One region of the Pseudomonas mohnii genome, then DNA from elsewhere that is predicted to be linked to it. Evidence: riboswitches for the same ligand, from Rfam matches in the RefSeq annotation. Region 1 holds a riboswitch; the other holds the start of a gene.
The links. Region 1 has a riboswitch for cobalamin ahead of cobO (cob(I)yrinic acid a,c-diamide adenosyltransferase). Riboswitches for the same ligand answer to the same signal wherever they lie in the genome.

Region 1 (4,253 bases):
CCACCCCATGCCCAACCCTTCGGCCCGGGAGGCCAGCCACAGGTTCTGGATCGCGCAGGACAACGAAGCCATGTCCATTTCCGGCAAGGTGCGACGACCGAAAATATGTCGCTCGCGATCGTCCATCAGCGCCGCCACCAACACCTCGGCGCAATCATTGATGCCTTCGACCTTGAGCTGCATGAATTCGTCAGTGCGTTCGCCAAGGGCTTCGGCGGTGCGAATGCGCTCCTGTTCCACCAGTTCCCCGATCTGCCCGCGCAAGGTTCGATCGCTGATACGGATGAACCGCCAGGGCTGCATCAAGCCAACACTCGGCGCCTGGTGCGCGGCTTCGAGCAACCGCCGCAGCAATTCGGGCTCGACCGTGCCACCGCTGAAGTGACGCATGTCGCGACGTTCACCGATGGCCCGATAGACCGCTGCGCGTTCGGCGTTGGAAAAGGCGTTGTCGGTCATGGCCTCTTCGCTGGCAAGCCAGCGCCTGCAGAAGACCACGTTTCTTCAGGTGTCACACCGCCCACAGTGGCAGCGAGTGTGCCCGCGAAGGCAGCCTCAAGGTCGGGTAAAAACAGTGCGGCAATCGCGTGCGGATTCGACGGAAAATAGAAATGCACATAAGAGGCTGTCATCCGCCCCTCACGATAAACCGCCTCCGCCCCGCGACCGCCATTGGGGCTCAAGCCACGGGCAATCGGCACGAGCCCGGTGGTGGTCAGCGAATGATGATAGGTATGCCCACGCAGGGAACCTTCGGGCAATTCGACAGCCTGCAGCGCCAGCGCCGCCAGACGCTTTTGCATCACCGCATCCCCGGCCAGCAGGCCGACCAATTCTGCACGCGTACCGTCGACATCGGTGAGCGAATCGAGCAAATACAACATGCCGCCACATTCGGCGAGCAAGGGTTTGCCCGCCTCGTGGTGCGCGCGGATCGCGTTCAGCATCGAGGTGTTTTGCGACAACGCCACATGATGCAATTCTGGGTAACCGCCCGGCAGATAGAGGCTGTCTGCCTCGGGTAGCCGAGTGTCACGCATCGGTGAAAAGAACGACAACTCGGCGCCCATGGCCCGCAGCAAATCCAGGCTGGCGCCATAGGTAAAGGCAAACGCTTCATCACGGGCCACGGCAATGCGCACACCCGCCAGTAAGGGTTCGGCGGCGATCACATCCGGGGCTGCGAATTCCACGGCCGGCGGAAGCGCCACCTCGCAACTGCCAGCCAAGGCTTCGGCCGCCGCATCGAGGCGAAGATCGAGATCGTTCAACTCACTGGCCTGCACCAGGCCAAGGTGACGACTCGGCAATTCGATGGCGGTTTCGCGGGACAACGCGCCATACCAACGCAGGCCTTCGGTCAGGCTGCCTTCAAGCAACTGCGCGTGACGCAGGGTGCCCACGCGGTTGGCCAGGACACCGGCAAACGGCAAGTCAGGTTGATAGCGCGCCAGCCCCAGGGCCAGGGCACCAAAGGTCTGGGCCATGGCGGTGCCGTCGATCACACCCAGCACCGGCACACCGAAGTGCCGCGCCAGGTCAGCACTGGACGGCGTGCCATCGAACAGCCCCATGACACCTTCGATGAGGATAAGGTCCGCTTCGCCTGCGGCCTCCCACAACAGACGCCGACTCTCCTGCTCGCCGACCATCCACATGTCCAGCTGATACACCGGCGCACCGCTGGCGCGCTCCAGAATCATCGGATCGAGAAAGTCCGGGCCACATTTGAACACACGAACCTTGCGTCCCTGATTGCGATGCAAACGGGCCAGCGCGGCGGTGACGGTGGTCTTGCCCTGACCGGAGGCCGGCGCGGCAATCAGTACGGCCGGGCATTGACGAGGGCTATTCATAACGTGCGACTCACAACTCGACGCCTTTCTGCGCCTTGATACCGGCCTGGAAGGCGTGCTTGATCATGCCCATTTCAGTGACGGTGTCGGCCAGATCGATCATCTCAGGCTTGGCGCCACGACCAGTGACCACCACGTGCTGCATTGGCGGGCGAGCCTGCAAGTCACTGAGCACCCGATCCAGATCGAGGTAACCGTGCTTGAGGGCGATGTTCAACTCATCCAGCACCACCAGGCCGATGGATGGATCGCGCAGCAACTCACGGGACACTTCCCACGCGGCTTCGGCGGCGGCGATGTCGCGCTGACGATCCTGGGTTTCCCAGGTAAAGCCTTCGCCCATCACATGAAAACGCACCTGTTCCGGGAAGCGCCGGAAGAACAGCTCTTCACCCGTGCTGTTGCGCCCCTTGATGAACTGCACCACACCGCACTGCATGCCATGGCCCATCGAGCGGGCCAGCATGCCGAACGCCGAGCTGCTCTTGCCCTTGCCGTTGCCGGTCAGCACCAGCAGCAGGCCGCATTCATTCGGGGAGTTGGCGATGCGTTCATCGATTACGGCTTTTTTGCGCAACATGCGCGCCAGGTGACGTTCGTCACGATCCGGGGTATCAGTCATGGGAGAGCTCTCCGTTGAGGCAGGATAACGGCGGGCAGGCACAAGAACAGACGGCAAGAAGCCTGGCATCGCCCACCGTGATGCCGCTTGGATGGATCAGGCCGGTCTCCGGGCTCATGAGCGGCGTTGGCCTGACTGCGCGCCTTCCCACATCGATGACGACGCAGTGGCTCAAGGCGCAGCTTTCACTCATTTACCGTTGCGGGGGCAGCGCCGGGATCGAAGGCCTTCACGCATTGAAGGACCTGCTCACCGGCTTCCCTGTTTCACTCTGTCGACCCAAGTCACAGAGCACCTGAAACAAGCCGCGAAGGTTAGAGGGTTGGGGGTGGAGCGTCAATTGAAGACGGGGTACGCGCGCGAATAACTGCCGTTAATCAATAAACTGACGCCAATCTTGTGCCACACTTCAAGCAGTGATATCAAAGAGCCACAACCCCACATCAAAATAACAAGGGTGAGCCCCATGCAAGGCATGATCATCAGCAATCCGCAACTGGAATTCCTGCGCCCGGTGCTGGAGCGCTGGTTTGACTGTATCGACCGCTACAATGCCGTACGCGGCGATAACGAAACGCCTTACTGGCTCGACGAAAAAGCCAATCTCGGCCTGCTTTCCGCCGCTGCCTGGATGGCTGAAATGGTTACCCTGCAACAATCGCCCACCCGCAAACAAATCGATGAAGGCGAACGCAACGGTCGTGCCGACCTGTTTATCGCCACACCCGAAGCACGCGCCTGGATTCAAGCCACACAACGCTGGCCACGGGTGAACAGCCTGAACCTGACCCAGGCCCTGCTCGATATCACCAGCGAAGCCAAACGCATCAGTTACGCCAGCGACCTGAGACTCGGCTGCCTGTTTGTGGCACCGCAGAAAACCCAGCATGGCGCCACCCCGGAAGAATTGCAGGACATGGTCGACGACCTGCAAAAGGAGCACACCTGCGCCGTCGCCTGGTATTTCCCCTACGCCTACCGCAAGTTGCACAACGAAGGAGGTCACTATCATCCCGGCATAGCCGTGCTGTTCAAGGAAGCTCGCGGCTAACGGTTGAACCATCGTGCAACGTAACTTCTCTACTGATCAGGTCACTGCATTCATAGGGAAGATCAGTATGCGCAAGCCCCAACTCGTACTCGCTATCGCGCTCGCCGGAGGACTCGCCGCTTGCGGTGAAACCTCCAGCCTGCAAGTCGCCGACGGCACCGGCCCGTCACCCAGGCTCCCAGAACCCAACAAGACGTTGATTCCGACGGTAAACATCGCCCCGGCGATCGGCTGGCCGGAGGGCGCCAAACCCGTCGCCGCTGCCGGCACCCAAGTAGCCGCGTTCGCCGAGAACCTCGACCACCCGCGCTGGCTCTATGTGCTGCCCAACGGCGACGTGCTGGTGGCCGAAACCAATGCACCGCCCAAACCCGATGACGGAACAGGCATACGCGGCTGGATCATGAAGAAAGTCATGGGGCGCGCCGGTGCGGGCGTGCCGAGCGCCAATCGCATCACCCTGCTGCGCGACCAGGACCACGACGGCATCGCGGAAACCCGCACGGTGTTTCTGGAAAACCTGAACTCCCCTTTCGGCATGGCGCTGGTCGGCAATGACCTGTACATCGCCGACACCGATCGATTGCTGCGTTTTCACTATGAAAACGGCGATACAGCGATCAAGTCGCAACCGATCAAAGTACTCGACCTGCCCGGCGGCACGCTGAATCACCATTGGACCAAAAACGTCATCGCCAGCAACGACGGCAGCAAGCTGTATGTC
Region 2 (4,253 bases), 1.1 Mb from region 1:
CGCTTACATCGATTCGTTCAGCGAAGCTTTCCTGGACGACGCGGTTGTCGACTACGCCACCGACCGTATGGGCGGCCAATTGACCATCAAGGCGCCAAACGCCAAAGTCCCGATGGTCAACGCCGACAGCCCGATCAACGAGCGCATCAACTATTACCTGCAAACCGAAATCAACCCTGGGCTGGCCAGCCATGGTGGTCAGGTCAGCCTGATCGACGTGGTTGAAGACGGCATCGCCGTTCTCCAGTTCGGCGGTGGTTGCCAGGGCTGCGGCCAGGCAGACGTCACCCTGAAGGAAGGCATCGAGCGCACCTTGCTCGAGCGTATCCCCGAGCTCAAGGGTGTTCGTGACGTGACTGACCACACGCAGAAAGAAAACGCCTACTACTAAGGCGTTCGCTGCGAAATTAAAAAACGGCGCCCGTGAGCGCCGTTTTTTATGGGTGTTCGATAACCTGTGGCGATCCGACAAGCCCCCTCGCCACAGGATTCAGCAGGGTTCAAGGTCGATAGAGATGCGCATGCCCTGCGCGATACAGCGACGACTCGCTGAAATGGTCACTGCCCAGCACCCGTCCCACCAGAATCAATGCCGTGCGCCGAAACCCCTTGGCCTGAACCTTCCCGGCAATGTCTTCCAGCGTACCCACCACCCAATCCTGATCCGGCCAGGTCGCTCGGTGAATCACCGCGATCGGGCAATCCGCGCCGTAATGCGGCAGCAATTCGGCCAGAATCTTTTCCAGATGATTGACCCCCAGGTGAATCGCCATGGTGGCTCCATGTTGCGCCAGGCTGCCTAATTCCTCGCCGGCCGGCATCACGGTTTTGTCCGCGTATCGGGTCAGGATCACACTCTGTGAGACGTCGGGCAGGGTCAGCTCCGCCCCCAAAAGCGCTGCGCAGGCGGCCGTAGCGGTGACCCCGGGAATGATTTCAAAGGCAATGCCGAGTTCGCGCAGGTAGCGAATCTGCTCGCCGATGGCGCCATACAGGCTCGGGTCGCCAGAATGCACGCGAGCCACGTCCTGGCCCTTGGCGTCGGCGGTCTTGATTAGGTCGATAATCTGTTCCAGATGCAGTTCGGCGCTGTTGACCACCTGCTCGGCGCAATGCCCCTGCAGTACTGCGGCGGGCACCAGCGAACCGGCATAGATGATCACCGGGCAGCTGCGAATCAGCCGCTGGCCTTTGACGGTGATCAGCTCGGGGTCGCCAGGACCTGCGCCTATGAAGTAGACGGTCATCGTCGATTCCTGTGGGAAAAAGGGGCTGGGCAAGGCAGCAGATGAAGATTGCTCATGATCGAAAGCGCGGATTATCGAGGATTTTACGTCGAGCAGGCCAATGCGAAGGTGGCCTGGGCATATTTTTGCCGCTTAATCAGTAGTTTGGCCGGCGAATGGGTTAACTGTTCGGTCAAGGCCAGGGCGGCACTTTCCGCGATGCCGTAGCAGCCGGTTCGCTCGAAGGCGATCTGCGAATGATGGCTGAGTTGTGGCTCATAGCTGGCCAACTGTTCGCTGCTGAAATACGTCAGTGGCAGCGCGAGTTGCTCGGCCAGTTCGACAAGGGCCGGCTCATCTCGCTTCAAATCGATACTAGCCAGGGCCTTGATCTGATGCAGTTCGATCTGGTGCGCTTGCAACGCCTGATCGATCAACGCCCGTAACGTGGTGACGGGGCAGCCCCGTTGGCAGCCCAGGCCGACCACCAGGGTCGGCGCTGTGCCGGTATCGGTCATGCGTGGTATTGGCCATCGCTCTTGCGGCGGAACAGCCAGGCGCTGATCAGGCCCAGGGCCAGCCAGAACGCGACATTGGTCAGCTGCGAAGCGATTTTGAATTGGGTTTCCAGTGCTTGCGGTGCCAGCATCGAGTGCACGTCCGGCTGCGGCGCGCCAATCACATGAGGGACGGCAATGATGGCTGCACCGAGGACTTTCATCAGCCAGTGACGGCTGAACGCGATCAGCGCGATGCCGACTGCGGTTGAAGCGGCGGTGCCAATCCACCAGGTCTGCCGTTGCGCCAGATCGGCAGCGGCGGTGCCTGGCAGTTCCGGTGGCAGGCCAAGGGTCGGCGCGAGCACGAAGGTCGCGTAACCGGCCAGCCCCCAGAGCAATCCCTGAGAGGTTTTGGTCGGCGCGCGCAAGGTGTACAGGCCGGCGAGCATCAGGGCGAAGCCGACAGCCACCACAAGATTGCCGCCGGTGGTCGACAACACGCGCTGCCAGCCGTTTTCCGGCTCCCAGGCTTCGGCATCGTGGGTGTGGGCGGCGACGCCAGGGGCGTGTTCGTGGACTTCAACAGCAGCGGGTTCGGATTTTTCGTAGGTTTCGGCCTGCAAAATCAACGGAGCGACCCAGAAGCTTTGCAGCAGGGTCAGCAGCAGGGCGGCCAGCAGCCCCGTGAACCCCGCGGTTTGCGCAATACGCTTGATCATGTCGACAGGTCTCAATGGCACGGGAAGGCAGCGCTGTGACGGGTATCGTGAGCGGCGTTGTGAACCGCCTCAATGTGCGAGAAACCGGCGAAATACACAAGGCACGCACCAAGGATCGACGCACACACGGCGGCGGTCAGGCGTTGAGTCAGGGTAGTGGTGCTGCTGGTGGTGGTGCTGTGGCCGGTGCTGCTGATGATCGACATGGCGCTTCCCTCAGTTCTGTCAGCGGGGAATGCGAGCGCATGCAAATCCCTGCACGAGCGAGCGCGCAGAGGTTCGAACAGCGCCCGCCCACCGCGGGTTTGTCATTCAGTGATTGTAAGGTTCACTTTGTGTTGCGGGCCGGTCTCCGGGCTCACGAGGGGTGCTGGCTATCGCCTGAACCTGCAAGCATCACCTTCCCATGCCGCACTGGCACAGTGGATCTGACGCTTCGCTCGCTTACCGTTGCGGGGGCAGCACCGGACTGACATGGCTTTAGAGTAAAGCACATGATTCACCGGTTTCCCGTTTCACCCTGTGAAGGGCACCCGTAACAAGGCGTGTAGGAGAGCATGGGCAGAGGTGGGGCGTCAATTGGCAAGTGTTCTCAACTCGGGGCCGAGTTGCTTCAATCGCGAGCAAGCTCGCACCCACATTTGACCGCATTTTTCTCAGAGAGTCCGATCCCTGCGGGTGCGAGCTTGCTCGCGATGACGGCGTTCAGGTGCTGTACAACTCAGCATGAACATTGACCCGCCCCAATACGATGCGTAGCCTTGCGCTTTCGAGGTTCTTCGGCGTTTGCCGAAGCTAAGAAGGGAACGCGGTCGATGCCGCGGCTGCCCCCGCAACTGTGAACGGTGATGTTCGCTGCCACGCCACTGCACGCTCAGGTCCTGAGCCCGCGGGAAGGCGCAGCCAACGCCAGTCAAGCGACTGGCACGCCGTCAGCCAGGAGACCTGCCTCGAACAGATTCTCACTACAACCGGGCGGGGTGATCCGGTGGCGAACGCATCCGGCGCACAAGCGTTGCCGGTACTCGTCCCGTATGCCCGCCACCTTGCCAAAGGGCATCCGATGAAAACACTGGCCAAACTCCCCGTCACCATCGTTACCGGCTTCCTCGGCTCGGGCAAAACCACCTTGCTGCGGCACATGCTCGACAACGCTCAAGGGCGTCGCATCGCGGTGATCGTCAACGAGTTCGGCGAGCTGGGCATCGACGGTGAAATCCTCAAGCAGTGCTCCATCGGCTGTACCGAAGAGGAAGCCAATGGTCGCGTCTACGAACTGGCCAACGGCTGCCTGTGTTGCACCGTTCAGGAAGAGTTCTTCCCGGTGATGCGCGAACTGGTGGCCCGTCGCGGCGATCTCGACCATATCCTCATCGAAACCTCCGGCCTGGCGCTGCCAAAGCCGCTGGTCCAGGCCTTCCAGTGGCCGGAAATCCGCAGCGCCTGCACCGTTGACGCGGTGATCACCGTGGTCGATAGCCCGGCCGTCGCCGCCGGCACCTTCGCCGCGTTCCCGGATCAGGTGGACGCCCAGCGCAAACTTGACCCGAACCTGGACCACGAATCGCCGCTGCACGAGCTGTTCGCCGATCAGTTGTCCAGTGCCGACCTGGTGATCCTCAACAAGGCTGACCTGATCAGCCCGGAAGACCTGGCCCGCGTGCGCCTGGAAGTCGCTGAAGAGTTGCCGCCTGCGGTGAAAGTCATTGAAGCCAGCAGCGGTCGCCTGCCACTGGACGTTCTGATCGGCCTGGGCGCCGGTTCCGAAGAACACATCGACAGCCGCCACAGCCATCACGATCATCACC

Region 2: linked by a shared signal. The riboswitch ahead of BLV61_RS02525 (CbtB domain-containing protein) and the one ahead of cobO (cob(I)yrinic acid a,c-diamide adenosyltransferase) in region 1 are both predicted to bind cobalamin.

Annotation. Positions count from the first base shown of each region.
Region 1 covers NZ_FNRV01000001.1:1,678,292-1,682,544, forward strand. The annotation lists gene bluB (5,6-dimethylbenzimidazole synthase) at 1-459, opposite strand, end outside; gene BLV61_RS07895 (cobyrinic acid a,c-diamide synthase CobB) at 456-1,856, opposite strand; gene cobO (cob(I)yrinic acid a,c-diamide adenosyltransferase) at 1,867-2,478, opposite strand; cobalamin riboswitch at 2,561-2,792, opposite strand; gene BLV61_RS07905 (hypothetical protein) at 2,945-3,529, shown strand; gene BLV61_RS07910 (PQQ-dependent sugar dehydrogenase) at 3,597-4,253, shown strand, end outside.
Region 2 covers NZ_FNRV01000001.1:577,568-581,820, reverse strand. The annotation lists gene nfuA (Fe-S biogenesis protein NfuA) at 1-391, shown strand, start outside; gene cobM (precorrin-4 C(11)-methyltransferase) at 501-1,247, opposite strand; gene BLV61_RS02535 (cobalamin biosynthesis protein) at 1,331-1,744, opposite strand; gene BLV61_RS02530 (CbtA family protein) at 1,741-2,445, opposite strand; gene BLV61_RS02525 (CbtB domain-containing protein) at 2,457-2,651, opposite strand; cobalamin riboswitch at 2,772-2,997, opposite strand; cobalamin riboswitch at 3,201-3,412, shown strand; gene cobW (cobalamin biosynthesis protein CobW) at 3,509-4,253, shown strand, end outside.